DNA from 2 places in the Rhodoferax aquaticus genome. Region 2 is predicted to be linked to the other one. Evidence: riboswitches for the same ligand, from Rfam matches in the RefSeq annotation. Region 2 holds a riboswitch; the other holds the start of a gene.
What was found. Region 2 has a riboswitch for S-adenosylhomocysteine ahead of ahcY (adenosylhomocysteinase). Riboswitches for the same ligand answer to the same signal wherever they lie in the genome.
Positions count from the first base shown of each region.

Region 1: another riboswitch for S-adenosylhomocysteine. It lies ahead of metH (methionine synthase); the one in region 2 lies ahead of ahcY (adenosylhomocysteinase).

Region 1 covers NZ_CP036282.1:4,587,615-4,602,544, forward strand. Annotated here, with positions in the region: gene EXZ61_RS21140 (LamG domain-containing protein) at 1-3,423, opposite strand, end outside; gene EXZ61_RS21145 (hypothetical protein) at 3,426-3,878, opposite strand; gene EXZ61_RS21150 (type II secretion system protein) at 3,875-4,684, opposite strand; gene EXZ61_RS21975 (prepilin-type N-terminal cleavage/methylation domain-containing protein) at 4,671-5,105, opposite strand; gene EXZ61_RS21160 (GspH/FimT family pseudopilin) at 5,098-5,583, opposite strand; gene EXZ61_RS22450 (type II secretion system protein) at 5,859-6,305, opposite strand; gene EXZ61_RS21170 (type II secretion system F family protein) at 6,668-7,903, opposite strand; gene EXZ61_RS21175 (GspE/PulE family protein) at 7,903-9,633, opposite strand; gene metH (methionine synthase) at 9,838-12,594, opposite strand; S-adenosyl-L-homocysteine riboswitch at 12,620-12,703, opposite strand; gene EXZ61_RS21185 (Gfo/Idh/MocA family protein) at 12,750-13,748, opposite strand; gene EXZ61_RS21190 (hypothetical protein) at 13,804-14,409, opposite strand; gene EXZ61_RS21195 (homocysteine S-methyltransferase family protein) at 14,466-14,930, opposite strand, start outside.
Region 2 covers NZ_CP036282.1:3,955,025-3,969,954, reverse strand. Annotated here, with positions in the region: gene EXZ61_RS18395 (carbohydrate ABC transporter permease) at 1-205, shown strand, start outside; gene EXZ61_RS18390 (alpha-glucosidase family protein) at 229-1,878, shown strand; gene EXZ61_RS18385 (LacI family DNA-binding transcriptional regulator) at 1,965-2,981, shown strand; S-adenosyl-L-homocysteine riboswitch at 3,072-3,191, shown strand; gene ahcY (adenosylhomocysteinase) at 3,254-4,681, shown strand; gene EXZ61_RS18375 (TlyA family RNA methyltransferase) at 4,681-5,580, shown strand; gene metF (methylenetetrahydrofolate reductase [NAD(P)H]) at 5,595-6,446, shown strand; gene EXZ61_RS18365 (23S rRNA (adenine(2030)-N(6))-methyltransferase RlmJ) at 6,529-7,419, opposite strand; gene rplM (50S ribosomal protein L13) at 7,682-8,152, shown strand; gene rpsI (30S ribosomal protein S9) at 8,149-8,541, shown strand; gene EXZ61_RS18350 (DUF6776 family protein) at 8,677-9,339, shown strand; gene EXZ61_RS18345 (bactofilin family protein) at 9,361-9,756, shown strand; gene erpA (iron-sulfur cluster insertion protein ErpA) at 9,819-10,184, shown strand; gene EXZ61_RS18335 (anhydro-N-acetylmuramic acid kinase) at 10,224-11,318, opposite strand; gene EXZ61_RS18330 (M23 family metallopeptidase) at 11,375-12,769, opposite strand; gene tyrS (tyrosine--tRNA ligase) at 12,926-14,170, shown strand; gene EXZ61_RS18320 (ankyrin repeat domain-containing protein) at 14,179-14,883, opposite strand.

The DNA of each region.
Region 1 (14,930 bases), 630 kb from region 2:
GGGCACCGTGGCACTGATGTCGATGGAGCCAGAGCGGCCAGCCCCAGGGGCTTTAAGCCATAAGTTGAAATTGCCCGCAAACCCTGCCACGCCATTGCTGTCGGTGCCCACGACGCCGCCCTCAAGAAAGCTGCGATTACTTACCGGCACAGCCCCGGAGCAGCCTTTGCCGCTGTAATTCACTGCATCCCGCACGCAGGTCGATGCGGTGATATCTGTCCCTACAGGCGTAAATTGCAAGACCGTGGTGGAGCAAGAGTCCGCCGTGTTGAGCAGCCAACCCGAGGTACTGCCCCCCCAGTACTCCGCTCGCAACGACACGGGCAGATCCAAGAGCTCAGAGCCATAAGCATTGCCTAAGCGCACCCGGCCACTGCGCAGTGCGGCCAGCCCTTCAGAACCCGGAGCGGAGCTTACCGAGTCTGCTGCGGTCTCAGTCGCTCGGACCTTGATGCTGGCAGGTACTGTTTGCTTGGTGGCAAAGGTAAACACCGGGCTGGCACTGGCTACCCCCGCCGTGAATGCGCCTGCGGCAAGGCTGTTAGACGCCATGGTGCCAGCTGCTGAATTGGCATCCGACAACGCGACTGCTTTGGCGAAATTGGGGCTGGTGTTGGCACTGCCGTCGTAATTCACCGTGGTGTTGCCGGCCTTGTTTCTCGCCACCACCTGCACTGCAAATGCTTGGCCTGAATAGGTGTAGGCACCGGCGGCACACCCTTGGGTAAGCAAGGTGTCAAAGTGATTGGGGATGAATCGCCCCCCGGCTCCCGTGCTGCCGGTAGTGCCCGTGGCGGTCAACCCACTGCCCAAGTAACTGCCGCTAGTCAAGCTGGCCGTGAGGTCCAGCGACCCCACTTCTGTCCACGACAGATTGCTAGCGCTGGCGCTGCCCCCAACAAAACTGCCCAAGGCCCCGGAAAAAACGCCGTTGGATGACGCGCTGCCGGTCGGCTGGTATTTGGTGAACGACAGCGTGGCTGTTTCTTTGGGCGTTTCATTGCCAAAGTTGGGGGTTGTGACCCCTGCACTGTTGCGCGCGCTGACCGTGGCACTGAAGTCTGCCCCTGCCTTGATGGGACTAGCAGTCACCCCTGAGATGGCAAAACTCGCGGGCGCTGCGACAAAGGTGTCGGTGCCCGCCATGGTCACGCCCGCCGTAGTTTCGCTGGCATTCAGGGTGACGCGGCCCACATCGGCGTACTGCACCGCCAAGCTGGCAGAACCCGCTGAGTCAAAGCTCAGGCTAAGGCTTTGTCCGGTGCTGTCACATGCGGCACTTGCACTGGCCCCACTGTTGAGCGCTGATCCACCGATGCGCACAGGCCTACTGCCCGTGGCAGGCGTTTGGTAGCTGCAGGTGAAGGTGATACTTCGGGTTTGGTTGGCAAACGTGGGCACGCAAGCGGTGCTGCTATCAGACTTCTTGACGGCTTTGAATGCCACGGTTTGCAGCGTCTCGGCCACGTGGTTGGGCACGTTGAACAAGTAACCAGCGTCCACAAAGGACAGGTCGGCGTCACAACTGCTGCCATAGGTGTAATCCTGTACTGTGCAGCTGCTAGCGGTACCCGAGCGCTCCGTGACCCCGCCTGAACTCAGGTTGACGTTCACGCTCTCAGATACGGTGTTGGCCAGCCCCAACACAACGCGAGACTCTCCCGAAAACACATAGGTGGCCGTACCGCTGTTGGCAGCGCCCGTAGTGTTGACCGGGTTGATGGCATTGATGTTGGACCATGTGCCGCGCCCTGTGCTGGTCGCCAAGTTCAGCGTCGTACCGGCCAGGCTAATGGGCGCGTGGGCGCTGTCGTGCGCGGTTATGGTCACACTCGCAGCCGCACCACCACAGTTCACCGTCTCTCCGCCATGCAAGATATGAAAGTGGTCTAGGCTGGTACAGGTCGTGCGGGTCAGGCTGCGGTCGGCGGCGGCTTGGCTGGCGTTGATTTCAGTGGGGTAGATGTACACCTCGTCCACAATGCCATTGGCACTGTTGGGAGTGCCGTTGCTGGGGGTCACGCCGGAGGTGCGGTTATCACCCACATACAGTGTACTTAGCCCCGCGATCACGCCACTGGTGGTGCTGCGAAATGGTGTGCTCCCTGTGGTGGTAGCCAAGGCGCCGTTCACAATGATCTGTTGCACGGTCTGGTTGGTCCCGGCACTGAAGCTCCATGTAATCGCAATGTGCTGCCAGGTGCCTGACGCAAAGCTGTAGTTGGTGCTGGTTTGTGCGGTGCTCACGATCGCATTCGGGGTGGTGTTGTCACTCATCGTGAAACGCAAGGCACCGCTGGCAAGTTTCATCAAGTAGAAGGGGCGCGATGCCGTAGTAGTGGCGTCTAAGAGCATGGCATCGCTGGAGCCTGCATTCCAATTGACGTTGGAGCGGTACCAAAAGCTGACCGACCCTTTGCTGCCCGGGACCAAGGGAGTTGCTATGGCATCGATGACCGTGTTGGAGGTATTACTCGGAACCGAAGCCCCTCGGCACAAAGCGCCGCCGGCCACGTTGGTGACGGCTCCTTGTCGCGAGGCATGCTGCGAATTACCAGAAATATCGCGCACCTCACCCACCGCTCCGGTCCATGAGCTCTCGTCAAACCGGTACTCCGCGCCTTTGCCAGCCAGTTGGTTGGACGGGTACCACAGTATGGCGGTGCCGCGCAAGGGGTCAATGAACGGCTGATTGAAGGAATACGCGGTGTAGTCGGTGTTACTGACCTGCACCCCCACGGAGGCACCTGTCCCATCAGAGGCCCCCACGGTGTATTGGTAGATGAAGTTACCGTCTAGGCTGCTGGGCCCCTCTAGCAACAGAACTTGAAAGTTGTAGCGGTCGGTTTGGCCATACAGCTTGACGTTGCTCCAGGTCACGATGAAGCGGCGGTTAGGCGCAGTGCCCACCAACTCATAGCGCACCGCAGCACCACTCGTGCTCTGGGCGGTACCCGCCACGATGTCACGCCAATACGGCACCATGATGTTTTTGGGTACAGCGCTCAAGCTGCACCCCCAGCCGAAGACCGGTGAAGCTGAGGTAATGGGCAGTGCAGATGCGTTGTACACCCGGTGAAAGCCTGACACATCGGGCGGAAACGCCAAGATGCCATTGGCGTAAATGCGCAAACCGCTGTAGCTTGTGCCTGCAAAACGAAACTTGAACCCGCTGCCAAAACTCACGTCAGCCCAGTCATCGTCGCCATAGGGAAACTGGGTGCAGCCGGGGGAGTTGCTGGTGGTATTCCAGACTGCGGTGCCCGCCGTTGCGGAAGGCGTGACATAGGTAAATGTGGTGGAGGTATAGGCATAGGTAGCCGCGCCTGCCGGGGTGGCTGCCGCCGCCAAGTAAAGCCACACCAGCCAGTGCAGGCGCGACAGCAAGTACGCGGCGTGGGACAGAGACGGCAGAAGGTGCATTGCTATTTCTCCAAGGCAGCGCTCAGGCTGCGCTCTACAAAGCCTGCGCTACCGACCGATCCGCCACTGCTCGCCACTGCGGTGAACTGGAACAGTTTGACGTTGGCAGTGGCCGAAGCTTCGTTAAAGCTCGTCATCGTGCAGGTCACCACCACCGTAAAGCCGCCATCAAAGGTGCCCGTAGCCGGCAAGGCTTGTGGCGAACTGGGGCACGTGGCAGTCGCACTGGCCTGTGGCGCTACGGCTCCAATACCCCACTCCAAGCCAGCCCGCGCAGCCCAATAGGCGCGAGAGCCCTGCAAGTCTTGCGCGGAGGTGAGCTGCTGGGTATTGGAGAACGTGACCATGTACGCCCCCATAGCGGCCAATACCACTACCAAAAAGATAGCAGCAATCGCTGCAAAACCGTGCTGCTGCGCACGGGAGGACCATGTGGCGGGAGTGCAGCAGCTCATGGCGTGTTGTTCACGTGTACTTCGTGGTAGAGGCTCACCACCTCACCACTGCTGTCGGTGAAGCCCATCGTGAGTTGCACCAAGGCATTGCGCTGCAGGTCCGAGCCGTTGTAGGTGATGGCACAGCTCACGTTCTGCGCGATCAGCGTTCCGCCTGTAGACGGGCAACTGCTGCTGTAAGCATGGTGGGTGGCGCGGTACAGGTTGCCGCCCCGGCACACATAGGCTACGATTTTTTCGTCTGCAGGAATGACTTGAAAACGGTGACTGCCAGACGCCAGCGGAAACTGCTTGGGCGTGATCTGAATCTTGGTCTCGCCAGCTAGGCTGCCTGCTGACACCCCCAGCACAGGGCTGGTGTTGTCCGCGTTATAGGCATCCGCACCGCTGATCCCCAAGTTGTAGACCACCACCACGTCACCAGCCACAATGGCCTGCGCACTGACTGCGCTGTTGCTCCCTAACATGTCAAAGCTGGCATCTGCGGTGGAGAAGTCCAAGGCGTCACCGGCTCCTGTGCCATCGGGCTGCGTTCGGTAGCGCCCCCCAGTACGGGTAGGGATGAACTCTAGGCACTGGTTGTTGGTTTGGCGCACACTGTTGGGCAAGGCCACTTGCACATCGCGCGCGATGCGCCGCACCACCGTATCGGCCACATCGGTCAGGGCAGCGCGCCTGGCACCGGCAAAGTAGGCATCTATGGGGCCGCGCATGAACACGGCCACCATGCTGCCCAGCACACCCAGTATCACGATCACCATGACCAACTCGACCAAGGTGAATCCGGCTTGCTTAGTAGTTCGCACGGTAGCCCACCATCGTGATACGGCTCGCACTGCCCCTAGCGACCGTGACGGTCACTTTTTTCAGACTGACTCCAGTTTCCAGTGTCGCCGGAGCTACTGCAATGGCCAGGGTGTAGCCTGCCAAGGCAGCAGGAAGATCGGTAAAGTCCGCCTGCGTTTTGCCGTTGTAGTCGTCTACGTTGTCAAAGCTGGCCCGATTGGTACCCACCGGGGCGCTGGGGTCACGGGCAAAACTTTTTTGCAATATTTCTTCCATGACGGCATCGGCCAACACCATGGCCTGCTTGCGCTCCATGGGATCTGCACTGGCTTTGACGTTGGTCTGAATGACCAACAAAATGCCCGCCATGCCCAAGCTCACCACCACCACAAAAATGATCAGCTCCACCAACGTGAAGCCATGCTGCTGAGGCCTATTCATGGACATAGCCGGTACTGGCCTCGACAATGATGTGGGTGCTGTCGGCAATGGAAATGGTGATGGCACCCGCTTGGTCCGTGCTGCCCAAAGGGGTGAACTGAAACCCCGTGAGCGCAGCCCCAGCGGACTGCCCCGCCAAACCACTGCCGCCGCGCAATGTGCTGGGCGGCGGCAGTACCGCGGCCGCACTGCATGTGCCGACCGCAGGGTTTGACGCAAAAATGCGCAAGCTAAGACCTGTGTCGTCAAGCTGCACACACACGTTGCGGCGCTGTGCAATCGCCGTTTTCTGCGCATAGCGCAACAGGGCGAGCGTTTCGTCGTGAAACCCTCGCGCGCTGAAACTATTGGTGTTGCTCAGTCGAGGGGCAGCAAACACCGCCAGAACCCCCAGCAGCACCATGACCATGACCAGCTCGACCAAGGTAAAGCCCCACTGCAAGGCCCTACGCCTGCCGCAGCGTTGGATAGGATGCATTGCGTGAGTTGGCTGAGGCATGCTAGGGTCGATAAACGCTATGAGTTTAGTAGCTGCTTACGCATATTGCATCAGGAATAAGAGGCTCTTTTGACTCCAAATACAAGGACCTGCACAGGCCGTGACCCGGGCGAACCCAGCCACACATTCAGCGCCATTCAACGGCCCCCGCACACCTAGCGTGTACGGATGGTGCATGCACTGCGCAACCCCAAGCAAAAAGCCAAAGCCAGTGAGGTTGCGCTCACTGGCTTTGGCCTGAAGACATGTCGGTGTTAGTTCGCAGCGCCAATGATCGTGAAGGTGGCTGTCCCACCCGAAGCACAGGTAGAACCAGTTCCATAGTTCAAGGTGCAGACTTGAGAAACACCATTCTTCTCGGCACCTGTTCCCGTCACTGCAGTGTCGGCAGTCAAATAGTTAGAAGAGGTGCTGCAAGTGGTAGCCAACGTCACGCTCGGATTCAACAAGGCACCCACGTCCGAACACTTGGCGACTTGGACACATTTGTTTGCCACAGCGACATTGTTACTGGCAGCACAGCTTGCATAGTTGATCGAGGCCGCTGATGAAAGTGCGCCAGCGGTTCCACTGAGTGCTGCCTGCTTAGCATCGGACGACAAGTCCACAAACTTCGGAATCGCCACCGCTGCCAAGATGCCCAAGATCACAATGACCATGACCAGCTCAATCAATGTAAAGCCACGCTGTGTTGTTTTCATAGTGCCCACCAAGTTGATAAATGTGATGAAACCGACTGCCCTCAAAACCGCTACGTGCCCTTGGCATAGCCGCACACTCGGTGCCTAAGTGATTGCTAAGCTACATCCTAATTCAAGTCTACGTTTTCACCTAAGCTGACCCAACGCATTGTGCGTTTGACCGGTGTTTAACCCCTTGATTTGGGCTTAACGCCACTAGTCCACCCCCCCCACACATAGGCATGGATCGCGCCGTACGCTCCATGTAGTCCATTGCCAATGCCGTTCGCAGGGCGCCTACCGTGGTTTGAATAGCAGCCAACTCTCTCAAACGCCCGGTCCACAGCGGGGCTAACAGTCGATTGGGGCGCATGGCTGTGGCCTTAGCCACCCCGCCCCATGGCAGCCCCGCCCATGTTCCATAAAGGCAAAAAGACACCCAGCGCCAAGAGCAAAACCAGCACACCGATAATGCCCAGCAGCACAGGCTCAATGGATGCGGACAGCCCTTTGATGCTGTAGTCGGTGTCTCGTTCGTACATATCTGCAATCTCAAACAGCAAGCTATCGAGCTCGCCGGTTTCCTCACCCACTGCAATCATTTGAAGCACGACGGGTGTGAAAACGCCCGTCGCCGCAGCGCAGCGCGAAATGCTCTCGCCGCGCTCAATGCCATCGCGCATTTCCTCTACACGGCTGCCAATGAAGGCGTTGTCCACCGTTTGCGCAACCACGGTTAAGGCTTGCACCAAGGGCACCCCGCTTTGGCTAGACAGCGCAAAGCTGCGGGCGAACCGCGCCAAGGTAGCCTTGCGCACGATCTCACCCACGATGGGCAGTTTGAGCTTGCGGGCGTCCCACCGGTAGCGCCCCTTGGGGGTACGCAAATAGGCCCGAACCGCAAACACGGCCCCCACCATGCCGACGATCAGCGCGGGCCACCAAGCAATCATCCAACCCGAAAAAGCCAACAAACCCCGCGTAATCACAGGAAGCTCGGTATGGAAACCGGCAAACACTTTGGCAAACACAGGGATGACAAAGAGGTTGAGGATGACCACCGCGACGCCCATCGCGATCAGCACAAAGGTGGGGTAACGCAGGGCTTGGCGAATGCGCTCACGCACATCGCGCTCAAACTCCATGTGCTCGGTCACCCGCAAAAATACCTCCGTCAGGCGCCCCGTCATCTCGCCCACTTTGATCATGGAAATGTAAAAACTGCCAAACAGATCTTTGTGTCTGGCCATGGCCGCAGAGAGTTCACGCCCTTGGTCCAAGCTGGCCCGTATGTCCTGGAGCAGCTCCACCATGGCAGGCTTGCTGGCCGACGCTTGCAAACCGGCAAACGCGCGCAGTATGGGCACACCCGCTTTGTTCAGCGTGTACATCTGGCGGGAGAACAGCAGCAAATCCTCCAGTACCACGGGGCGGCGGTTCAGCCGGGTCCACCACCCCTCCGTGCTGGCGTCTTGCTCAGCGGCTGCCACAGCAATCTGCACAGGGGCAATGCCAATCGATAGGAGCTGATCGGCCACCCCCCCTTCGGTCAGGGCCTCGAGCTTGCCGCTCACGGATTCACCGCGTTTGTTGCGCCCCTTCCATGCGTAGATGGCCATCAGGGGGTGCCTGCTACATCCAAGTCGTCAACGTCATACCCAACCCGCATGGCTTCCGCAAGGGTGGTACGCCCGGCCTTCACCAACTCCAAGGCATGGTGGGCCATGCTTTGGCCGCGCATGCGTTCGCGCGCGCTGCGCATAAAGTCACCGGGATCCGCCAAGGTGGCCTTGTGGGCCAGTTCCACATCCATTTCCATGAGCTCATACACCCCTTGGCGACCCGAGTAGCCAGACCCGTTGCATGCCGAACATCCCAGGCCTTTTTGGGGCAGCCATGTGGGTGTACCGACCTGCAAGGAGTCCAGCCATGATTGCTCTTGGGCGCTTGGGGTGTGCGCAGCCGCGCACTCGGTGCAGTTCAAGCGGAGCAAACGCTGTGCAATAACGGCCTGCAAAGAAGTGGCCACCATGTAAGACGGCACACCCATGTCCATCAACCTAAACGGCGTGCTCATGGCGTCACGGGTGTGCAAAGTAGATAGCAAGAGATGCCCAGTAATCGCCGCGCGCAGACCAATTTCGGCTGTTGCAGAGTCGCGCATTTCGCCCACCAAGATCACGTCGGGGTCTTGGCGCAAGCAGGAGCGCAGCACCTTGGCAAACGTGAGTTCAATCTTGTCATTCACCTGCACTTGGGTGATACCGGGCAAGCGGTACTCCACGGGGTCTTCGACGGTGATGACTTTGAGTTCATCCGCATTGATTTCCGCCAGTGCCGCATACAGCGTGGTGGTTTTTCCTGAGCCCGTAGGCCCGGTGACCAGCACCATGCCCGACTGCCGAGCCAACACTTCACGAAACCGCGCCAGCATGGCCGCAGGCATGCCAATGGCATCGAGGCGGCGCATGCCGATGCCTTGGTTGAGTAAGCGCATCACCACCGATTCGCCATAGGTGGCTGGCAGGGTCGACAGACGCACATCAATGGTTTGCTCTTTGAGCCGCACGCTGAAGCGGCCGTCTTGCGGCAAGCGCTTTTCAGAGATATCCAAACCACCCATAAGCTTGAGGCGCTGGGTCAGCGCACCCGCAATGCGCTTGTCAGCTTGGGTTTGGGTTTGCAACACACCGTCGACCCGCACCCGAATTTGCAAGCCCGCCTCTTGGGGCTCAATGTGCACGTCAGACGCACCGACTTGCATGGCGTCTTCAAACAGCGACTGCAACAAACGCACCACCGGTGCACCCTCCAGCCCCACGCTGGCGGTGAGTTCACCAAAGTCCACCGCATCTCCGATGTCTTTTTCCAGCGCCCGCGCCAAGCCGCTGATTTCTTCGGTGCGGCGGTACAGCTTGTCAAACGCTAAGGTCAGCTGGCTTTCTGGTGCGGCGGCTATGGCGATGTTGCGCTTGAGGATGCGCGTGAGCTCGTCAAAGGCAAACAGGTCGAGCGGGTCAGACATGGCCACCAGCAACTGGTCGCCCTTGTCTTCAAGCACCACCGCCTTGAACCTGCGGGCATTGGCTTCAGCCAGCAATTTGACGACTTCCGCGCGAAACGGAAAGGTCTTCAGATTCACGAACGGAATGCGCAGCTGCCGCGCCAAGCCGTTGGCCAACAACTCTTCGGTGATGATGCCGGTCTCTATCAGCAAGCGCCCCACTTTCTTGCCGGTGGTCCGCTGTAACTCCAAGGTTTGCTTGAGCTGCTCTTGCGAGATCAGGCGTTGCTGCACCAGTACATCGCCTAAGCGCAGTTTCTCCGGGCGACTGGTGGCAGTTGTCATGCGCAAGTCCTGTTTGAGCTGTGGCAAAAATAATAGCACGTTGCCATGGCTTGTGTCATGACAATTACCAAGCCAAAGCGCCCGCTAATCGGGCGCAGCAAGCTACAGTATTGATAGCTAATTGCGCACAGTACATGTGCCGTCTAGACCGATTCAGCCGCGTGCAACGCCAACTCGCACCGATCAACGGTGCGCCCGTCTGTGTTACAGGTTCGGTGCCAGCAAACGCTGCAACTCGGCGGCAGTGCGGCCACGGCGGCGCACATGGTCTTGGAGTTGGTCATCCGAAATCTTGCCCACGTTGAAGTAGGTGGCGTCGGGGTGCCCCAGGTAGAAGCCGCTCACGCTGGCGGCTGGCGTCATGGCCAGGCTCTCGGTCACGGCCATGCCAATGTCTTCGCACTGCAGCAGCGCAAACATGTCTTGCTTGACGCTGTGGTCAGGGCACGCAGGGTAGCCGGGGGCTGGACGAATGCCTTGGTATTTTTCGGCAATGAGCTCTTCAGCGCTTAAGGCTTCGCTAGGTGCGTAGCCCCATAGGTCGGTCCGCACGCGGTGGTGCAAGCACTCGGCAAAAGCCTCGGCCAAGCGGTCTGCAATGGCTTTGAGCATGATGGCGGAGTAGTCGTCGTGCGCATCCAAGAAGATCTTTTCGCGCTTTTCGGTGCCAATGCCCGCGGTCACCGCGAACATGCCTGCGTAGTCTGACTTAACTCCTTGGGGCGCCACAAAGTCGGCCAGGCAGCGGCTGGGGCGCATCACGCCGTCAATCTCTTGCTTCTCGGTTTGCTGGCGCAGGCCGTACCAGGTGAGTGCAACGGTGCTGCGGCTCTCGTCGGTGTAGAACTCGATGTCGTCATCGTTCACGCTGTTGGCCGGGTACAGCGCCACCACGGCGTTGGCGGTCAGCCATCGGCCTTCTATCAGGCGCTTAAGCATGGCTTTGCCATCTTCAAACACGCGGCTGGCCTCGGTGCCCACTACCTCGTCTTTCAAAATCGCTGGGAAGGGCCCGGCCAAGTCCCAGGTCTGGAAGAACGGGCCCCAGTCAATGAACTGCGCCAACTCGGTCAGGTCAAAGTTCTTGAACACGCGCCGCCCAATGAACTTGGGGACCGTGGGCGCAAAGCTGGCCCAGTCCACCGGCGTTTTGTTGGCACGGGCCTTGGCCAGCGGCCACATGGGCGTTTGCTTTTTGTTGGCGTGCTGGTGGCGCACCTTGTCGTAGTCGGCGTTGAGCTCGTCCACATAGGTTTGCACGCCGTCGCCCAACAGGCTTTGCGCCACGCTCACGCTGCGCGAGGCATCGGGCACATAGACCACTGGCCCTTCGTAATGGGGCGAAATTTTGACGGCGGTGTGCACCCGGCTGGTGGTCGCGCCTCCAATCAACAGCGGAATCTTCTTGATGCGGAAGTAGTCGTCCTTTTGCATCTCGCCCGCCACGTACTGCATTTCTTCTAAGCTGGGTGTGATCAGGCCTGAGAGGCCAATGATGTCCGCGCCCTCTGCCTTGGCTTTCGCCAAGATTTCATGGCAAGGCACCATGACGCCCATGTTGACCACGTCAAAGTTGTTGCACTGCAAAACCACGGTCACGATGTTTTTGCCGATGTCGTGCACATCGCCCTTGACCGTGGCAATGACGATCTTGCCCTTGGTCTTCACATCGCGGCCTGCGGCTTCGTCCAGGCGTTTTTCTTCTTCAATATAGGGAATCAGGTGGGCAACGGCCTGCTTCATCACCCGGGCACTTTTCACCACCTGGGGCAAAAACATCTTGCCTTGGCCAAACAGGTCACCCACGATGTTCATGCCATCCATGAGCGGGCCTTCGATCACATGCAAAGGACGTCCGCCTTTGGCCAGCACTTCTTGGTATGCCTCTTCGGTGTCCGCCACGATGAAGTCGGTAATGCCGTGCACCATGGCGTGGCTTAGGCGTTGGCCCACCGTAGCCGGGGCTTCAGGCGTGCCGCGCCACTCCAGTTTCTTGCTCTCGTCTTTAGCGCCGCTCTTGGCGGTTTCGGCAATGTCCACCAAGCGCTCGCCGGCGTCAGCTCGGCGGTTGAGCACCACGTCTTCCACACGTTCACGCAGAACAGGTTCCAGGTCGTCGTACACGCCCACCATACCGGCGTTGACGATGCCCATGTCCATGCCCGCAGCAATGGCGTGGTACAGGAACACGGTGTGGATGGCCTCGCGCACCGGGTCGTTACCGCGGAAGCTAAACGACACGTTAGACACACCGCCACTCACCTTGGCGCCGGGCAGGTTTTGCTTGATCCAGCGGGTGGCTTCAATAAAGTCCACCGCGTAGTTGTTGTGCTCTTCAATGCCTGTAGCAATGGCAAAGATATTGGGGTCGAAGATGATGTCTTCTGGGGGGAAGTCCACCTCGTCCACCAAGATGCGGTACGCGCGCTCGCAAATCTCGATCTTGCGGGCGTAGGTGTCAGCTTGGCCCTGCTCGTCAAACGCCATCACCACGGTGGCGGCCCCATAGCGGCGTAGCAACTTGGCTTGGCGTTTGAACTCTTCTACGCCTTCTTTCATGCTGATGGAGTTAACCACCGCCTTACCCTGCACACAGCGCAAGCCTGCTTCAATGACGCTCCACTTGGAGCTGTCAATCATGAGCGGCACGCGAGAGATATCAGGCTCGCTGGCAATGAGGTTCAAAAACCGCACCATGGCCGCCTGGCTGTCCAGCATGGCCTCGTCCATATTGATGTCGATGATTTGCGCACCGTTCTCGACCTGCTGGCGCGCCACGGCCAAGGCTTCTTCAAACTGGCCGTTCAGAATCATGCGGGCAAACGCCTTGGAACCCGTGACGTTGGTGCGCTCGCCCACATTCACAAACAAAGAGCTGGCGTCAATGCGCACGGGCTCCAGGCCGGAAAGCAGCATGGGCGCAACGGACGTAGCTAAAGAGGGGGAACTTGTAGAAGACATGCATCTCACCTGTAAAAAACATCTTGCCAGGTGAGCGTCGTTGCGGTGGGTCAAGCACTGTCCAAGCCTGACGGGAACAAAGTTTCCCGCTGCAACGCTCCTTGGATGGCGCGATTTTAAGGGCTAACGCGCCGCAAGGGGCGCGAACTTGGGGGCTAAACGCGCACCCAAGCTCCCGAAGTACTGGAAGCCACCATGGCGTCCAATATGCGCATGTTCAAAATGGCGTCTTCCACCCCGTAAGGCAAGGCCACCAGACCGCGCACCACTTGCGCAAACGCATCCCCCTGCAGCGCATACTGGTCGGCCGCGGGCAGGTTTTCCACCTGCTGGGCACCATCGCGCAGGCTTTTTCCGTCGTGCACCCACAGACGGGTTTCTTCCGCCTGCGGGGCGTTGAACGGAATCTCAATCTCCAGTCTTTGCTGGGTGCCTATGACTTGCACCCGTTGGTAGGGGCATGTTTGGGTAGACACCGTGAACGTCAAATGCCTGCCCTGGCCAAAGTCCATCAAGGCACTGGTGGTCCGGTCTGTACCAAACTGCGGGTCATGGTCTTGCAGTGTGATGACGCGCAACGGTTCCGCTTCAAACAAAAACCGCCCCGCCACCAAGGCATAGCACCCGATGTCATACAAAGCCCCACCGCCCGCATCGGGACGGTTGCGGATATTGGCCGCATCGCGGTTGAAGTAGGAGAAAAACAACTGAATGGCGCGCACCTCACCCAATGCGCCGCTGCGCACCAGCTCACGTGCACGCAGCCACTGGGGATGGAAACGCACCATAAAGGCTTCCATGATGTGCACCTTGTCCGCCACTTCACGCAGTTGCGCGGCCTCGTTCGCAGTCAATGCAAACGGCTTTTCGCACAGCACATGCTTGCCAGCCCGGGCAGCAGCCAAGGTCCACGGCACATGCAAATCGTTGGGCAAGGGGTTGTAGACCACCTCAATGGCGGGGTCTTCTAACAAGGCCTCGTAGGACCCATACGCATGGGCGATTCCGAGTTTGTCAGCCGCCGCTTGTGCAGACGCGGCGTTGCGCGAGGCAATGGCGCGCACCTCGCACCATTGGCTACCTTGCAAGCCCGGGATGACCTTTTGAACCCCGATCTTGGCCGTGCTGAGCACGCCCCACTGAACTTTTTGCATGAAAAATTGCCTTGGTAGTGGGGTTGCAGTTACACCGTGGATAGGTTCTGATGGCTTAGTAGTACAGGAACAGTCCGAGCTCGGAATGGTCCCCATTTTTACTGGCACCGCCCGCGACAGGCTTGAGGGTTTCACTCACGTAGCGCAAGCTGATACCAAATTGGCCAGGATCATTGCCTTTTTTAGGGGGCGTAGAGTCCAAGACGTACTGCAACTCAAGCACTGCGCCTGGCTCACTCTCATAGCGACCAACAACCGGAAGGCCCGTAGCCAGACCTGTGCCAGTCACCTCAGCCAATGTGAGTACACGCACACCGGCCCCCAGACGCCAGCTAGGCGCCATGTCGTAAAAGCCCATCAATTCCGCTGAGTTAGTAGTCAGAGCGAGTTCGGCGTCCGACGCATTGGTGGCTGTGCGTTGACGACCTAAAGTTCCTTGCACTGTGAACTTTGGTGCTACACGGTAATCCATGCCAACCTTGTACAGCAAACCAAGACCGGTCTTCACATTCCAAGTTGAGCCATCTGTGTAGCCGCCCTTGAGGATGGACTCACCGCCAAAGCCCGTGCCAGCCATACCATAGAAGCGCCAATTGGTAGTATCCGCATGCGCCAGTGCACCGCCCAGCCCCAATGCAAGGGCTAACAATTTAGTTTTCATCTATCCCCCTGAAAAAAGGGATGCATTGTTACATGGGAAAATCAGCGGAATTAGCCTCAGGCCGCGTCTTTGTAGAAATAGTTTCGATTCAGCGAACGCGTGGCAACGGGGGCAACGGCTTGGGCGATGGCGCCGATGTGGTCGGGCGTGGTGCCGCAGCAACCGCCCAGGATATTGACCAGGCCTTCGGCAGCAAACTCACGCACCAAACGGCTGGTGACATCGGGGGTTTCATCGAAGCCGGTGTCGCTCATGGGGTTAGGCAAACCGGCGTTGGGATAACAACTAATGAACGTGTCCGGTGCCACTTTGTGCAGCTCCTGAATGTAGGGGCGCATGAGCGCAGCGCCCAAAGCGCAGTTCAGCCCGATCGCCAGTGGTTGCGCGTGGCGCACGCTGTGCCAAAACGCGGTCACGGTTTGGCCACTCAAGATACGGCCGGAGGCATCGGTTACCGTACCGCTGATCAAAATAGGCAGGCGTTCACCACTGGCTTCAAAGTATTCGTCCACCGCAAACAA
Region 2 (14,930 bases):
GATCGCATTGGTTTTCTTGGGCAAAGCCCCTGACCAGATTGTGCTCACCATCAAGCTCAATGACTTGTTGGGCTCAAGGGGGGAGAGTTGGGAAATCTTGACGGCCAGTGCGTTCGTGTCGATCGCAGTGCCGGTGATGGTGTTCTTTTCTTTACAGCGTTTCTTTGTTCGTGGGCTGCTTTCCGGCTCGGTCAAGGGTGGATGATTTTTGCAATAGGGTGAGATCGAATGACAAAAGCAGCAAACAATAATTGGTGGCGCGGAGGGGTGATTTACCAAATCTACCCACGCAGTTTTGCAGACAGCAATGGCGACGGCATTGGTGACTTGGCGGGTGTGACGGCCCGTTTAGATTACGTGGCCCAACTGGGCGCTGACGGTATCTGGCTGTCGCCCTTTTTCAAAAGCCCGATGAAGGACTTTGGGTATGACGTCAGCGACTATTGTGATGTTGACCCGATGTTTGGGACTTTGGCCGACTTTCGGGCCTTGGTTGAGCGCGCCCATGCCTTAGGGCTCAAAGTCATGATTGACCAGGTGCTTTCGCACAGCGCCGACCAACACCCGTGGTTTGTAGAAAGCCGGTCCAGCAAAGACAACCCCAAGGCCGATTGGTATGTATGGGCGGACGCGAAGAGCGATGGAACCCCTCCTAACAACTGGCTGTCCATATTCGGGGGCAGCGCATGGCAATGGGATACACGGCGCTGCCAGTACTACATGCATAACTTTTTGACCAGCCAGCCTGATCTGAATTTCCACAACCCCGAGGTTCAGGATGCACTGTTGGGGACGGTGAAGTTTTGGTTGGATTTAGGGGTAGATGGCTACCGCCTTGACACCGCCAACTTCTACTTCCACGATGCGAAGTTGCGCGATAACCCCCCCCGTGGCCGGCCTACGGGTGAAGACCCCGCAGTCAATGCCGTCAATCCTTACGGTTGGCAATGGCACAAGCACGATAAAAGCCAGCCCGAAAACTTGGTTTTTCTGCAGCGCCTGCGCACGCTTTTGGACGAATACCCGAACACCACGATGGTCGGTGAGATTGGGGATGACGACGGCTTGGCACGCGTCGCGGAATACACCCAAGGGGGTGACAAGCTGCACATGGCGTATTGTTTCGACTTGTTGGGCTCTGCCCACAGCGCGCCGTACATCCATTCAGTGTTAGAACGGTTTGAGCAACTGGCCGGCGGAGGATGGCCATGCTGGGCATTGTCTAACCACGATGTCACCCGATTTGCAACACGCTGGGGCGGAGACACACCCAACCCTCAACTGCTGCGACTGGCTGCGGCGATGCAAATGAGTCTGCGTGGCTCGCCCTGCATCTACCAAGGGGACGAACTGGGATTGCCCGAGGCTGTGATCGCATTTGAAGATCTGCAAGACCCCTACGGCATCACGATGTGGCCCGAATTCAAAGGTCGTGACGGATGCCGCACGCCCATGCCATGGCAGGCTTCTGCCGATGACCTTGGTTTCTCTGCGGTGGATGTGGTGACCAGCAAGCCTTGGTTACCAGTGGCCCACGCGCATCAATCGTTGGCCGCTGACGTGCAAGCGCAGCAACCCGACTCCTTGTTGAACTTCTACCGGCAACTCTTGGCTTGGCGCAAGCAACAGTCACCGCTGATCAATGGCCGCCTCCAACTCTTGCCCTCACACCCGCAGGTGCTGGCATTTGTTCGCAGCGAGGGTGCGCAGCAGATCCTGTGCGTGTTCAACTTTAGCGATGCGGAAGCTACGTTTGCCTTGCCCGCAGCATGGGGTGAAGCCGCACTTCTACCCAGCAGTGGCTTGGATGGTGCGGGATTGCAAGGGCGCACTTTGGTTTGCAAGCCATGGGGTGGTGCCTTTGTCGCAGCGGTTTAATTGGGCCACTCTGGTTTTGCAAAACGCCAGCGCTTAGGCTAGTCGATGGTCCTACTACACTTGCCTACGAATGAGAGGACCCGTGTGTGAATATTCGAGAGTTGGCCAAAGCGCTTGGTTTATCGACCTCTACGGTCAGTCGTGCCTTGAACGGCTACCAAGACGTCAACGCCCAAACCCGCCAGCGTGTGCAAGACATGGCCAATGCGCTTGGGTACCGTCCTGATGCCGGAGCCCGGCGTTTGGTGCGAGGGCGGGCGGATGCCATTGGTATCGTCTATTCCGCAGCGGTAGACAACCTTGGCAATCCCCAGTTCTTGGAAATGGCCAGTGGCTTGTCTGACCGCTTGGAGCAAGACCATTTGGATCTATTGCTGGCCGTCGCTCAGCATGAAGGCGAGTGGAGCATGGTCGAGCGTTTGTTTAGAGGCGGACGAGTAGACGCCGTGATTGTCCCCAACACGTTTGTACAAGATGAGCGCGTCGAGCAACTGCTAGAAAAGGGCTACCCTTTTGTCGCCTATGGCCGAACGTCTACACATGCGGATTATTCATGGTTTGACTTTGATAACGAGCGCGGCAGTCACCTCGCAGTCAACCATCTGTTGGGCTTGGGACATCGACGCTTTGCATATGTACACGCCCCTTTGGAGCTGAATTTTGCTAGCCAGCGGCATGTGGGTTTTCTGGCGGCCTTACGTGCGGCTGGCTTGGATTGCCCCTTGTCATATCAAGTGTCAGGTGTTAACGATCGCCGAGGCGGCCTGGGCGCTGTCGCACGGCTATTGGCCTTAGAGGCGCCCCCCACCGCTATCGTTGTGGATAACAACTTGGGTGGCGTAGGCGTGATACGCGGTTTGATGGATGCTGGCATCCGCGTGGGGGCAGATGTGTCAGTGGTGGTGCACGGTGACATTCCAAGCGACACCCTGCTCCCAGGTATGCACGTCACCACGGTATCCCAAGCCACGCCCTACCAGTCTGGGCAAACGATGGGGGATATGCTGGTGAGGGTTCTCAAGCACCCGGAAGCTGGACCCTACCAAGTCTTGCGCCAGCCCGCCCTCATCATCGGAACAAGTTCCTCTCTTTGTCGTAATTAGGTGCTAGAACGTACGGGAAAGCCCCACTTCTATTTTGCTTAGATCGGCAAGCGGGCTGGTGCAGAAATTCAGATGCAGATAGAATTGCGACTTTCCGAGGAGCGTTGCAGCCCGCATTGGTTTTTCTAGGCACTGAAAAACACAGCTGGTGAGGCTCGGAAATCGCTAAGCAGCCATTGCTTGGCGCTTCCCCAACGGCGCTCACCCACGGTCTTTGTGGTGTGAGTCTTTGCACCCCTATCCGTGGCACTTAACTTATGCATGGAGCCAACATGAGTGCTGTTCTTACACCTAACGTCGATTACGTCATTGCTGACCTTTCTCTTGCCGCCTGGGGCCGCAAAGAGTTGCGTATCGCTGAAACTGAAATGCCCGGCCTGATGGCCATTCGCGAAGAGTTCGCCAAGGCCCAGCCACTTAAAGGCGCTCGCATTACCGGCTCCTTGCACATGACCATCCAAACGGGCGTGTTGATGGAAACACTGCAAGCCTTGGGTGCCCAAATCCGTTGGGCATCGTGCAATATTTTCTCCACCCAAGACCACGCAGCGGCAGCGCTGGTGGAAGCCGGCACTCCCGTGTTTGCCTACAAAGGTGAAAACCTGACGGACTACTGGGATTACACCCACCGCATTTTCGACTTTGGACCCGCTGGCTCCGAAGGCGAAGGTCCCAACATGATCTTGGATGACGGTGGTGACGCAACCTTGCTCATGCACTTGGGCAAACGCGCTGAGAAAGACCAGTCCGTGTTGAACAACCCTGGCAGCGAAGAAGAGACCTGCTTGTTTGCTGCCATCAAGGCCAAGCTCGCGGTAGACCCCACCTGGTACAGCCGCAAGAGCGCGCACATCATCGGTGTGACCGAAGAAACCACTACGGGCGTGCACCGTTTGAAGGAAATGTCTGCTGCCGGCAGTCTGATGTTCCGTGCTATCAACGTGAACGACTCTGTGACCAAGAGCAAGTTCGACAACTTGTACGGTTGCCGTGAGTCTTTGGTGGACGGTATCAAGCGTGCCACAGACGTGATGATTGCAGGCAAGGTAGCGTGCGTGGCCGGTTACGGTGACGTCGGCAAGGGCTCGGCACAAGCTTTGCGTGCTCTGAGCGCGCAAGTGTGGGTCACCGAAATCGACCCTATCAACGCGCTGCAAGCCGCCATGGAAGGCTACAAGGTCGTGACCATGGAATACGCGGCTGACAAAGCCGACATTTTCGTGACCACCACTGGCAACAAGCGCGTGATCACCCATGACCACATGAAGGCCATGAAAGACCAAGCCATCGTGTGCAACATTGGCCACTTTGACAACGAGATTGACATCGCGTCCATCGAAAAATACGAGTGGGAAGAGATCAAACCCCAGGTGGACCATGTCATTTTCCCGGACGGCAAACGCATCATCCTGTTGGCAAAAGGCCGTTTGGTGAATCTGGGTTGCGGAACCGGTCACCCCAGCTTTGTGATGAGCAACAGCTTTTGCAACCAAACCATTGCCCAAATCGAGTTGTTCACACACAGCGATTTCTATGAGCAAGGTAAGGTCTACGTCTTGCCTAAGCACTTGGATGAAAAAGTGGCGCGCTTGCATTTGAAGAAGGTTGGCGCGATGTTGACGGAGTTGACTGACGAGCAAGCTAGCTACATCGGCGTGCCTAAGCAAGGCCCTTACAAGCCTGACACCTACCGTTACTAATGCGCGCTGATCAACTTCTGGTAGTACGCGGCTTGGCGAGCACTCGCTCCCAAGCCCAGCGTTTGATTGCCGATGGCGTGCAGTGGCGTAGAACTACGATCACTGGGGAGGAATGGAAGACCGTTGTCAAAAACGGTGATGAGATTCCAAATGATGCCCCTATCCAACTTTTGGACGACTCCGAAGCACGTTATGTGTCCCGCGGCGGCCTAAAGTTGGAGGCCGCGCTCAAGCATGTGGGACTGTCTGTCACAGGAATGGCCTGCTTGGACGTGGGGCAATCTACCGGAGGTTTTACCGACTGCCTGCTGCAGCACGGCGCAGCCAGCGTCGTGGGCGTCGATGTAGGTAGTGCGCAACTGCACCCTCAACTACGCGAAGATCCTCGGGTCTTGTGCGTAGAGGGTGTAAATGCGCGTTCATTAAATGCTACTGATTTGATAGCTGCTTACGCTGACAGTACGGGCGCTGATGGTCAGTTTGAGGAAGATGACTTCGAAGATTCGGAGTTTGATGAATCGACTGAGGCTTTGTCCCCAGATGCAGCGGCTACTTCACTTGCTGAATCTGAGTTTGCGCCGGCCTTTGACTTGCTTGTTGCTGATTTGTCGTTTATCTCTCAGACCTTGGTCTTGCCCGCAGCGGTTCCTTTTTTGAAGCCTGGTGGCTATCTCCTCACTTTAGTGAAACCTCAGTTTGAACTGCAGCCTGGCCAAGTAGGCAAGGGCGGCATTGTCAAAGACGCAGCGATGTACCCTCTGGTGGAGCAGCGCTTGCGAGACGCATGTGCGGCAGAAGGCCTGTTGGTGTCTGACTGGTTTGATTCCGCGATTGAGGGAGGCGATGGCAACCGGGAGTTTTTTATATACGCCCGCAAACCTGAATTGATGGGTGTTTGATTCCTAAGGTGTTTATGTCTGCAACGTCTCAATTACCTTTGAGCCTGGAGTTTTTTCCTCCGAAAACGCCCGAAGGGGCCGAGAAACTCAAGCAAGTGCGACAACAGCTCTATGTCCTAGCGCCAGAGTTTTGCTCGGTTACCTTTGGTGCCGGAGGATCGACTCAAGAGGGCACATTCGCTGCCGTTCGGGATATATTGGCCGAGGGGGTCAGTGCGGCTTCGCATTTTTCGTGCATTGGTGCCACCCGTGAAACGGTCCGTGCGCAGTTGACCATACTCAAGGCAATGGGGGTCAAACGCCTTGTCGCATTGCGAGGCGATTTACCCAGTGGCTACGGTGCAGGCGGCGAGTTTCACTACGCCAGTGACTTGGTCGCCTTTATTCGGACCGAAACGGGGGATGACTTCCACATTGAAGTGGCAGCCTACCCAGAGGTACATCCCCAAGCCAAATCGCCAGCAAGTGATTTACAGGCCTTTGCAAACAAGGTCAACGCCGGAGCGAACTCTGCAATCACCCAGTACTTTTACAACGCGGATGCTTACTTTCGATTTGTAGAAGAGGTCGATGCCTTGGGACTGAATGTTCCAGTGGTTCCAGGCATCATGCCCATCACCAGTTCTACGCAATTGATGCGATTTAGCGACGCATGCGGCGCGGAGATTCCGCGATGGATTCGGTTGCGACTTCAGAGTTTTGGTGATGATGTGGTGTCCATCAAGGCCTTTGGCTTGGACGTAGTCACAGACTTGTGTGAACAACTCCGCGCAGGTGGCGCGCCATCACTGCATTTTTACACCATGAACCAGAGTGCCTCGGTCTTGGCTTTGTGCCAACGACTGGGTTTGCACAGCAAGGCCTAGCTCGTTCTTCGCCAGACGCTGTGTTGTCGCTTTTGCGAGAACACAGCGGGTCCATTTACGGACCTTACGGCAGTGCAGCCTGTTATCCTGCTGAATCCAAGGTAAAGGTGGCGTGCTGGTCTTGCTTCAGAATGCTCACCATTTGGGGGAGCGCCGCCTTCAATCCTGCTTTGAGCGTGTGTGGTGGGTTGATGATAAACATGCCACTTGCAGGAAGTCCCGGGCGTACTACCTCACCTTCAGCATCTTGCAGTAGCTTGCTCGACTTCACAGTCAGGGTCGCGTGCAGCCATGGCTTGCCTGATTTAGTTGCCAAGGTCTTCAATTTACGAGGCAAATCATGCGCTTCGGGACGAGGGATGATGGGATACCAGACTGCATAGGTTCCCGTTGCAAACCTTTGCATAGAATCGGCCACCATGACGGCGACACGCCCATAGTCATTCTTGACCTCGTAGCTAGGATCGCACAAAAGTAACGCTCGGCGCGACGGCGGCGGAAGGAACTTCTTGACCGCTTCAAAACCATCTTCGCGCAACACCGCAACTTGGCGCCCCACTTCCAATTGCGCAATGTTTGCGCTAAGGGTCTTGGAGTCTGTTGGGTGCAGTTCAAAAAGCTTGAGCTTGTCGCGGTCTCGCAACTCTTGCTGGATGATGAATGGCGAACCAGGATAAATCTTCACTTGGTCCTTGCCATTGAACGAGGCCACCATGTCGACGTAGTCTTGGAGAAGCGGAGCAAGCGGTTCTGATAGTTTGGCATGCACCAACTTCACAAAGCCGTCTGCAGCCTCTGCGCTGGTTTGTGCATAGTCGCCGTCAAGGCGATAGAGTCCAGCGCCAGCGTGTGTGTCAAAAACGGTGAGGGGCGTGTCTTTTTGCGTTAAATGTCGCAACACAGCAAGTAGCACGGTGTGCTTGAGGACGTCGGCGTGATTCCCGGCGTGAAAGGCGTGACGGTAACTGAACATAGAGGTGGATGGTAACCCGTGCGAGCTCATTTGGGGTGGCCTGCTTGCATCTACTAGCGCGTCACGCGCCAAAAAACCTAGTCAAAACGTAGCTTAGTTTGTATAATCGTGGGCTTCGCAGCGCTTTAGTGGTTCCGCGGCGAAGACATTCTTTGCATCGTTTCGGCTATGTAAGGCGTGAAACCCACCTAAGAGATTCCCAATAGAGGAGCGCCGACCGTGGAAAAGAGCCCAGCAAACCTTCTTTTTAAAGAGAAAACTCATGTCAACTTTCAGCGCAAAACCCGCTGAGGTCGTGCACGAGTGGTTTGTGATTGACGCGACCGATAAGGTCCTCGGACGAGTAGCCAGCGAAGTTGCTCTCCGTTTGCGCGGCAAACACAAGGCCATTTACACGCCTCACGTAGATACTGGTGACTTCATTGTCATCATCAACGCAGCTCAGCTGCGCGTTACCGGTGCCAAAACACTGGATAAGGTCTACTACCGCCATTCCGGTTATCCCGGTGGCATCACAGCCACAAGTTTCCGCGACATGCAAGCGAAGCATCCTGGTCGTGCTTTGGAAAAAGCCGTCAAGGGCATGTTGCCAAAGGGTCCTTTGGGTTATGCCATGATCAAGAAGTTGAAGGTGTACGGTGGTGCTGAGCATCCCCATGCAGCCCAACAACCTAAGGTTTTGGATATCCCCGGTATTTCTGCTAACGCAGTGAAAAGAGAGGCGGCCCAATGATCGGTGAATGGAACAATGGAACCGGCCGTCGCAAATCCAGCGTCGCTCGCGTTTTCCTGAAAAAGGGCTCCGGCCAAATCGTCGTTAACGGTAAAGCTATTGAAAAATTCTTTGGCCGTGCCACTTCGATCATGATCTGCAAGCAACCTTTGCAGTTGACCAACCACGCTGAAACGTTTGACATCATGGTCAACGTGGCTGGCGGTGGTGAGTCGGGTCAAGCAGGTGCAGTGCGCCACGGCATTACCCGTGCTTTGATCGACTACGATGCAACTCTGAAATCTGAGTTGAGCAAAGCAGGGTTTGTGACCCGTGATGCTCGTGAAGTGGAGCGTAAGAAAGTCGGCTTCCACGGCGCGCGTCGTCGTAAGCAGTTCAGCAAGCGTTAATCGCTGCTTGGAACAATTCAAAGCCGCCCCGACGTTGTTTGGGGCGGCTTTGTTTTTGGAGAAACACCTATGCGTTTTCGCCTATTGAGGCGCAGATTAACGATTAGTGCGCCGAGAATGTCTGTGCGCAGCGCTATGCCATGGCCGTTTCGCTGGGCGGTTTGGGCTATCGTGATGGGTTTCTGTGCAGCCATTGGGCTGTGGGCCTTTGAGTTCGGGAAAAACATCGCCGGGCTTGAAAAAGGTTCCCGCGCGGAACTCTTAGCCTTGAGGGAACAAGTGCTGGATCTACAAGCTGCATTGAGCGTTGCTGAAAAAGCGCGTGACCAAGCGCAGTCCATCGCCAATACGGCGGGCACTTTGGTAACAGCAGAAAAGTCTTCCCAAGAGCGGCTTGTGGCGCAAGTCAAGCAGCTTGAAGCCGACAATCGGGCGCTACGTGGAGACCTCGGTTTCTTTGAAAAGTTAATTCCTGTAACTGGTGTTGATGGGGTGTCAATACGGGGGTTGCAGGCGGAATTGATTGGCGGTAGCACGGTAAAATGGCAGGTGCTTGTGATTCAAGCCAATAAAAACGCACCAGAATTCGGCGGCCGAATGGATGTATCATTTTCCGGACTTTTGAACGGAAAGCCTTGGAGCGCTTCGTTGGTAGATGGGCCTCAAGCCATAAAAATTAGGCAGTATGGCCGTGCAGAAGGGCAATTCGAATTGCCACCCCAGGTCATCTTAAAGGGGGTCACCGCGAAGTTGATGGATGGTGCCACTGTGCGTGCCACCCAATCCATCAAATTGTAACTATCTAGACTGAGGTACGTGATGTTTAACATGAAGAAGCAACCCCCTATCAAAAGCTTGATAGCGGATGGAAGCCTGATCCAGGGCAATGTATCGTTTTCGGATGGATTGCGTATTGATGGCCAAGTCGTGGGCAATGTACGTGCCAAAGATGATGTGGCCAGCATCTTGGTCATCTCTGAAACAGCCAGTGTGCAAGGTGAGATCATTGCGGACCACATTATCATCAACGGCTCCGTCAAAGGACCAGTCACTGCCCGCATGCTGCTTGAGCTGCAACCTAAGGCGCGGATCGAAGGTGACGTTGACTATTCGGCACTTGAAATGCATCCAGGCGCCTTGATTACGGGTCAACTGCGTCCTATCTTGGAAGGCGAAGAAAAGCCCACACTCAAGTTGGCGGCAAATAACCAGTAAATGTATACCTGAGGGATTTGCTGTACTATTCCCCCAATTCCCTAAATTGACTGGAGCCACCGATGAGTGCCGTTGCTGAATCCCCCGTTGTTGAAATGCCTTCGCCTATTTTGTTCACTGACAGTGCTGCGGCTAAAGTGGCAGACCTGATTGCAGAAGAAGGCAACCCTGATCTGAAATTGCGTGTGTTTGTGCAAGGTGGCGGTTGCTCTGGCTTTCAGTACGGCTTTACCTTCGACGAAATCACCAACGAAGACGACACCACGATGACCAAGAATGGGGTTTCGCTCTTGATCGACGCGATGAGCTACCAATACCTGACTGGAGCTGAAATTGACTACAAGGAAGACTTGCAAGGCGCGCAGTTCGTGATTAAGAACCCCAATGCAACCACGACGTGTGGCTGCGGTTCTTCTTTTTCTGCTTAAGTCAGGCTTGCAGCCCCCTGTCAGCGTCTTTAGGGCGTTTTAGGCGGGGTAAATCGCACCAAGAATACGGGCGCCTCTGGCGCCCGTAACGCTTTCTAAACTAGCAGTTTTTCGTACCATGGCTTGCCGAGCCAGCCAAGCGAACGCTGTAGCCTCCACTTGCAACGGAGGTAAGCCATGCAGGGCAGTCGAGTTAACCGTGTAATTGGGCAGTGCCACTTGGAGTCGCTGCATCAAATAGCCATTGAGTGCACCACCGCCGCACACCAAGACTTGCGAGGGCTGCTCGGGACATGCATCCAGACATCGGGCGCATCCAAGCGCTGTCAGTTCGGTCAATGTCGCTTGTACATCGACGGGCAAACATGGCCCACACTCCGCCAATTTGTGTTGAAGCCATGACCAATTGAACAGATCTCTCCCCGTGCTCTTGGGTGGGCGCAGGGCAAAAAAAGGTTCTGTCAGCATGGATGCGAGGAGCGCATCATTAATGCTTCCAAATGCTGCCCACGCGCCGTTGTCGTCAAAAGCCGCACCAGTGTGCTGCGTACACCACGCATCCATCAGCGCATTACCTGGACCACAATCGTATCCACGCAAACCGTCAGCAGCGAAGGGGCGTTGAATGTGCGTGATGTTAGCGATTCCCCCAATGTTGAGCACCGCAGCAACCTGGCCAGAACCGCCAAAGAAAGACTGGTGAAAGGGGGGCACCAAGGGGGCACCCTGTCCGCCAGCAGCCACATCGCGGCTGCGAAAGTCAGCGACCACATCAATGCCACATAACTCGGCCAAAAGTGACGGGTTGTTGACTTGGAGCGTATAACCCGTGCCGTCAAACTCAGTCGGCCTATGGCGTACTGTTTGCCCATGCGCACCGATGGCGGCTACTTGATCTGATGTACGGCCACTTTGCAAAAGCAAATCGTTGACGACTCGAGCGTACAAACGAACCAGCGCGTTCCCAGCCAAAGCTGCGCGATGGAGCTCGTTGTTCCCTGCGGTGTTGAGCGCCAAGAACTCAGCCTTCAGATCCACAGGAAACGGCAAGCTCGCGTGGGTGACTGCCGAAGGCTGCATACCTGAGAAATCAACCAAAACACCATCCACCCCGTCTAAGGAGGTGCCTGACATTAGTCCTACGTATAGATCGGACAAGCGGTACGTCCTATACCTGATTCAGCCCTGCGCTATTCAGCACTGGCTGTTTGCATATAGAGCGCGGCCTCCAACTGGTGGCGCACAGACGCCGCAGCTTTATCAAAAAGAGGTCTCACGGATGCGCTGATCGGTACAGCCACGTTATTGCCAACGGCCAGTAAAGGATCTTGGTGGACACCATTGACCCGAAATTCAAAATGCAAATGGGGCCCCGTAGCCCAACCGGTGGCACCGACTGCGCCGATGTGCTGGGCTTGCGATACGCTTTGGCCGCGTTGCACATCAATCCTACTTAAATGCGCGTACACGGTCGTAGTGTTGTTGGCGTGCTTGACGAACACTACGTTGCCAAAGCCGTTTTGCACACCTGCAAATTCAACGATACCGTCCGCCACCGTGCGCACTGGGGTACCCGTTGCTGCCGCGTAGTCCACGCCCAAATGGGCTCGCCAAGTTTGCAGAATCGGGTGAAACCGCATTTTGAAACCACTTGACACACGCGAAAACTCCATGGGCGACGCCAAGAATGTTTTGCGCAGGCTGTCACCCGCCAAGGTAAAGTAGCCGCCTTTGGTCAAGTTGTGGGTGGCGGCGCTATCCGTAACGGTACCGACCGCAGCGGGCTCTTGGAACCACATGGCTTGGTGGGTTTTACCGTTGTTGACGAACTCAGCACTGAGTACGCGACCGGCACGCAAAGGCTCACCATCCCCTTCCAGCGACTCGTACACCACGGAAAAGCGATCACCCTTGCGCAAGGCGCGGTGAAAGTCGATGTCCCCGGAAAAAATCTCTGCCAGCTGAATAGCCACTGCATCGGGAATGCTGGCGTCGTCGGTAGCTGCAAACAAAGAGCTTGCAATCGTTCCACTCGCTAGGCGGGAAGAAGCCGCCATGGGCAAGGTTTCCAAGCGAGAAACAAAACCTTCAGGCAGTTTTTCTATGGAAAGGCGTTTGAACATGCCGTCGTCTTCAGGACTCCAGCGAGCGGTCAGGCGCAGCAGTCCATTGGCATCCGTTGTTTCAGCGGTAATGTTGCGGCCCGCGCGACCCAGCACCAATTGCTGCATCAATTTGTCGTTGCGTAAAAACTCCGCGGCTTTGGTGTCAAACACCCCTAGGCGCTTAAGTAAAACGTCCGCCGTATCGGTTGAGCGCGTGAGGTCTGAGCGGTAGAGCCGCATGGCCAAATTCGTGACATCCTCGGTGGCCGCACTCACAGGCGGCAACGTAAGGTTCTCGACCACCGTGCGGACGGGCATATCAGCGGGGTCTGGCACCAGTTGCGACACAGCGTAGCTTCCGCCAGCACCCACCAAAAGGCTGACACCGATGGCTGAAACAATACGCTTGGGATAGCGCTTGGCAAGATACGCCGAATACGCCCACAGCTGTGCGGCTGCTTGGGTAAATCCGTCAATCAAAATAGGAGCTCCGTTGGGTTGAGAGCGGCATCCAACATGCATCGCCCCAAACTGCGCTCAATGCCCGACTAAAATTCAGTTAAGGCATATAGAAGACCGCAGGAGAGATCTCGCAGTATATATGCCAAGTACCCCCAGGCATCAAGAAAAACCCTTATGAATCAAGCCTCAAGCCCCCAGTTAGTTGTAAGTGATCGTGTGCGCGAGGCCCTTGCGGTCACCCTGCGTGGCGTTGAAGAACTGCTCCCGCAAGACGAATGGGTGAAAAAGCTCGCCAAGTCCGAGGCCACAGGCAAGCCGCTGCGCATCAAGCTGGGACTGGATCCGACCGCGCCTGATATTCATATCGGTCACACCGTGGTGCTGAACAAGATGCGTCAGTTGCAGGACTTGGGGCACACCGTCATCTTTTTGATCGGCGACTTCACCAGCATGATCGGTGACCCCTCCGGCCGCAACAGCACCCGCCCGCCCCTTACGGCTGAGCAGATCAAGGTGAACGCCGAGACCTACTACCGCCAGGCCAGCCTGGTGCTGGACCCCGCCAAAACCGAGATCCGCTACAACAGCGAGTGGAGCGACCCGCTGGGCGCGCGCGGCATGATCCAGCTGGCCAGCCGCTACACCGTGGCTCGCATGATGGAGCGCAACGACTTCCACGACCGCTTCCACGCAGGCACCCCGATTGCGGTGCACGAATTCCTCTACCCGCTGATGCAAGGCTATGACTCCGTGGCGCTGGAAAGCGACCTGGAGCTGGGCGGTACCGACCAGAAGTTCAACCTGCTCATGGGCCGCACCCTGCAGGCCGAATACGGCCAGGAGCCCCAGTGCATCTTGACCATGCCGCTGCTCGAAGGGCTGGACGGCGTCGAGAAGATGTCCAAGAGCAAGAACAACTACATCGGCATCTCGGAAGAGCCCAACACCATGTTCGCCAAGGTGCTGTCTATCTCCGATGTGCTGATGTGGAAGTGGTACACCTTGCTCAGCTTCAAGAGCGAGGCAGACATCGCCGCGCTCAAGGCCGAAGTTGAAGGTGGGCGCAACCCCAAAGACGCCAAGGTGGCACTCGCCAAGGAAATCACCGCGCGCTTCCACAGCGCTGCTGCGGCCGATGCGGCAGAGCAGGACTTCATCAACCGCAGCAAAGGTGGCATCCCGGACCAGATCGACGAAATCACCTTGCCCTTGGGCGAAGGTGGTGCAGCGGTGGGTATTGCCGCGCTGCTGAAGTCTGCGAACCTGGCCGCCTCCAGCGGTGAAGGCAACCGACTGATTGACGGTGGCGGCGTGCGGGTGGACAGCAATGTGGTGAGCGACAAGGGCTTAAAGCTGGGCGCTGGCACCTACGTGCTGCAAGTGGGCAAGCGCAAATTTGCCCGCGTGACCCTGGCCTGAAGCCGGATTTAGCGCTTCTCCAGCAAGCGCACCATCTCTGGGTAGCCATAGCTGCGCGCCAGGTCCAGCGGCGTTTTGCCGTGGCGGTCGGTGAGCTGCAAGTTAGCGCCTGCTTCCACCAGAGCCCTCAAGGTGGCTTGGTGACGGGCGCCGCCGTTGCCCAGCACGATGGATTCAATGGTCGCAGTCCAGTGCAGGTTGTTCACATGATCTAGCGGGGCGCCGGCTGCAATCAGCTGGCGCACCACACCGTCATGGCCCAAGTGGGCGGCCGCAATCAGCGCTGTGCCCTCAAAACGGCTGGTCACCAACTTGGCGCTTGCGCCCAGGCTCAGCAGGGTGCGCAAGGTTTCTTCGTCATCGGCCACCGCCGCGATGGTGACGGCGTCATACCGGTCATTTTCCAAGGCACCGGTGTCAGCGCCCGCTTGTATCAAGGTGCGTACCGCCGCGCGCTGTTTGGCAAAGGTGGCCACATGCAGGGGCGTGCGGCCATAGGCATCGCGCGGGTTGATGTCGGCTTTGGCGCTCAGCAGCTGCGTAAGGGCCGCCACATCGCCCCGCGCCGCCGCAGCGTGTAGGCCACGGTAAGCCGCAATCTCAGCGGCCGTGGGCGCCACCTGCGCCTGAGACAGCGGCAGCCATGTCACACCCGCCACTAGCAGGGCGAATGGAAGGGTCCGGGCAAGCCGGGTGCTACCGGGGGTTGACATGGTGCTTTACCTTCCAAATGCTGCAAAAACAGGAGCTTCTAGCGCAA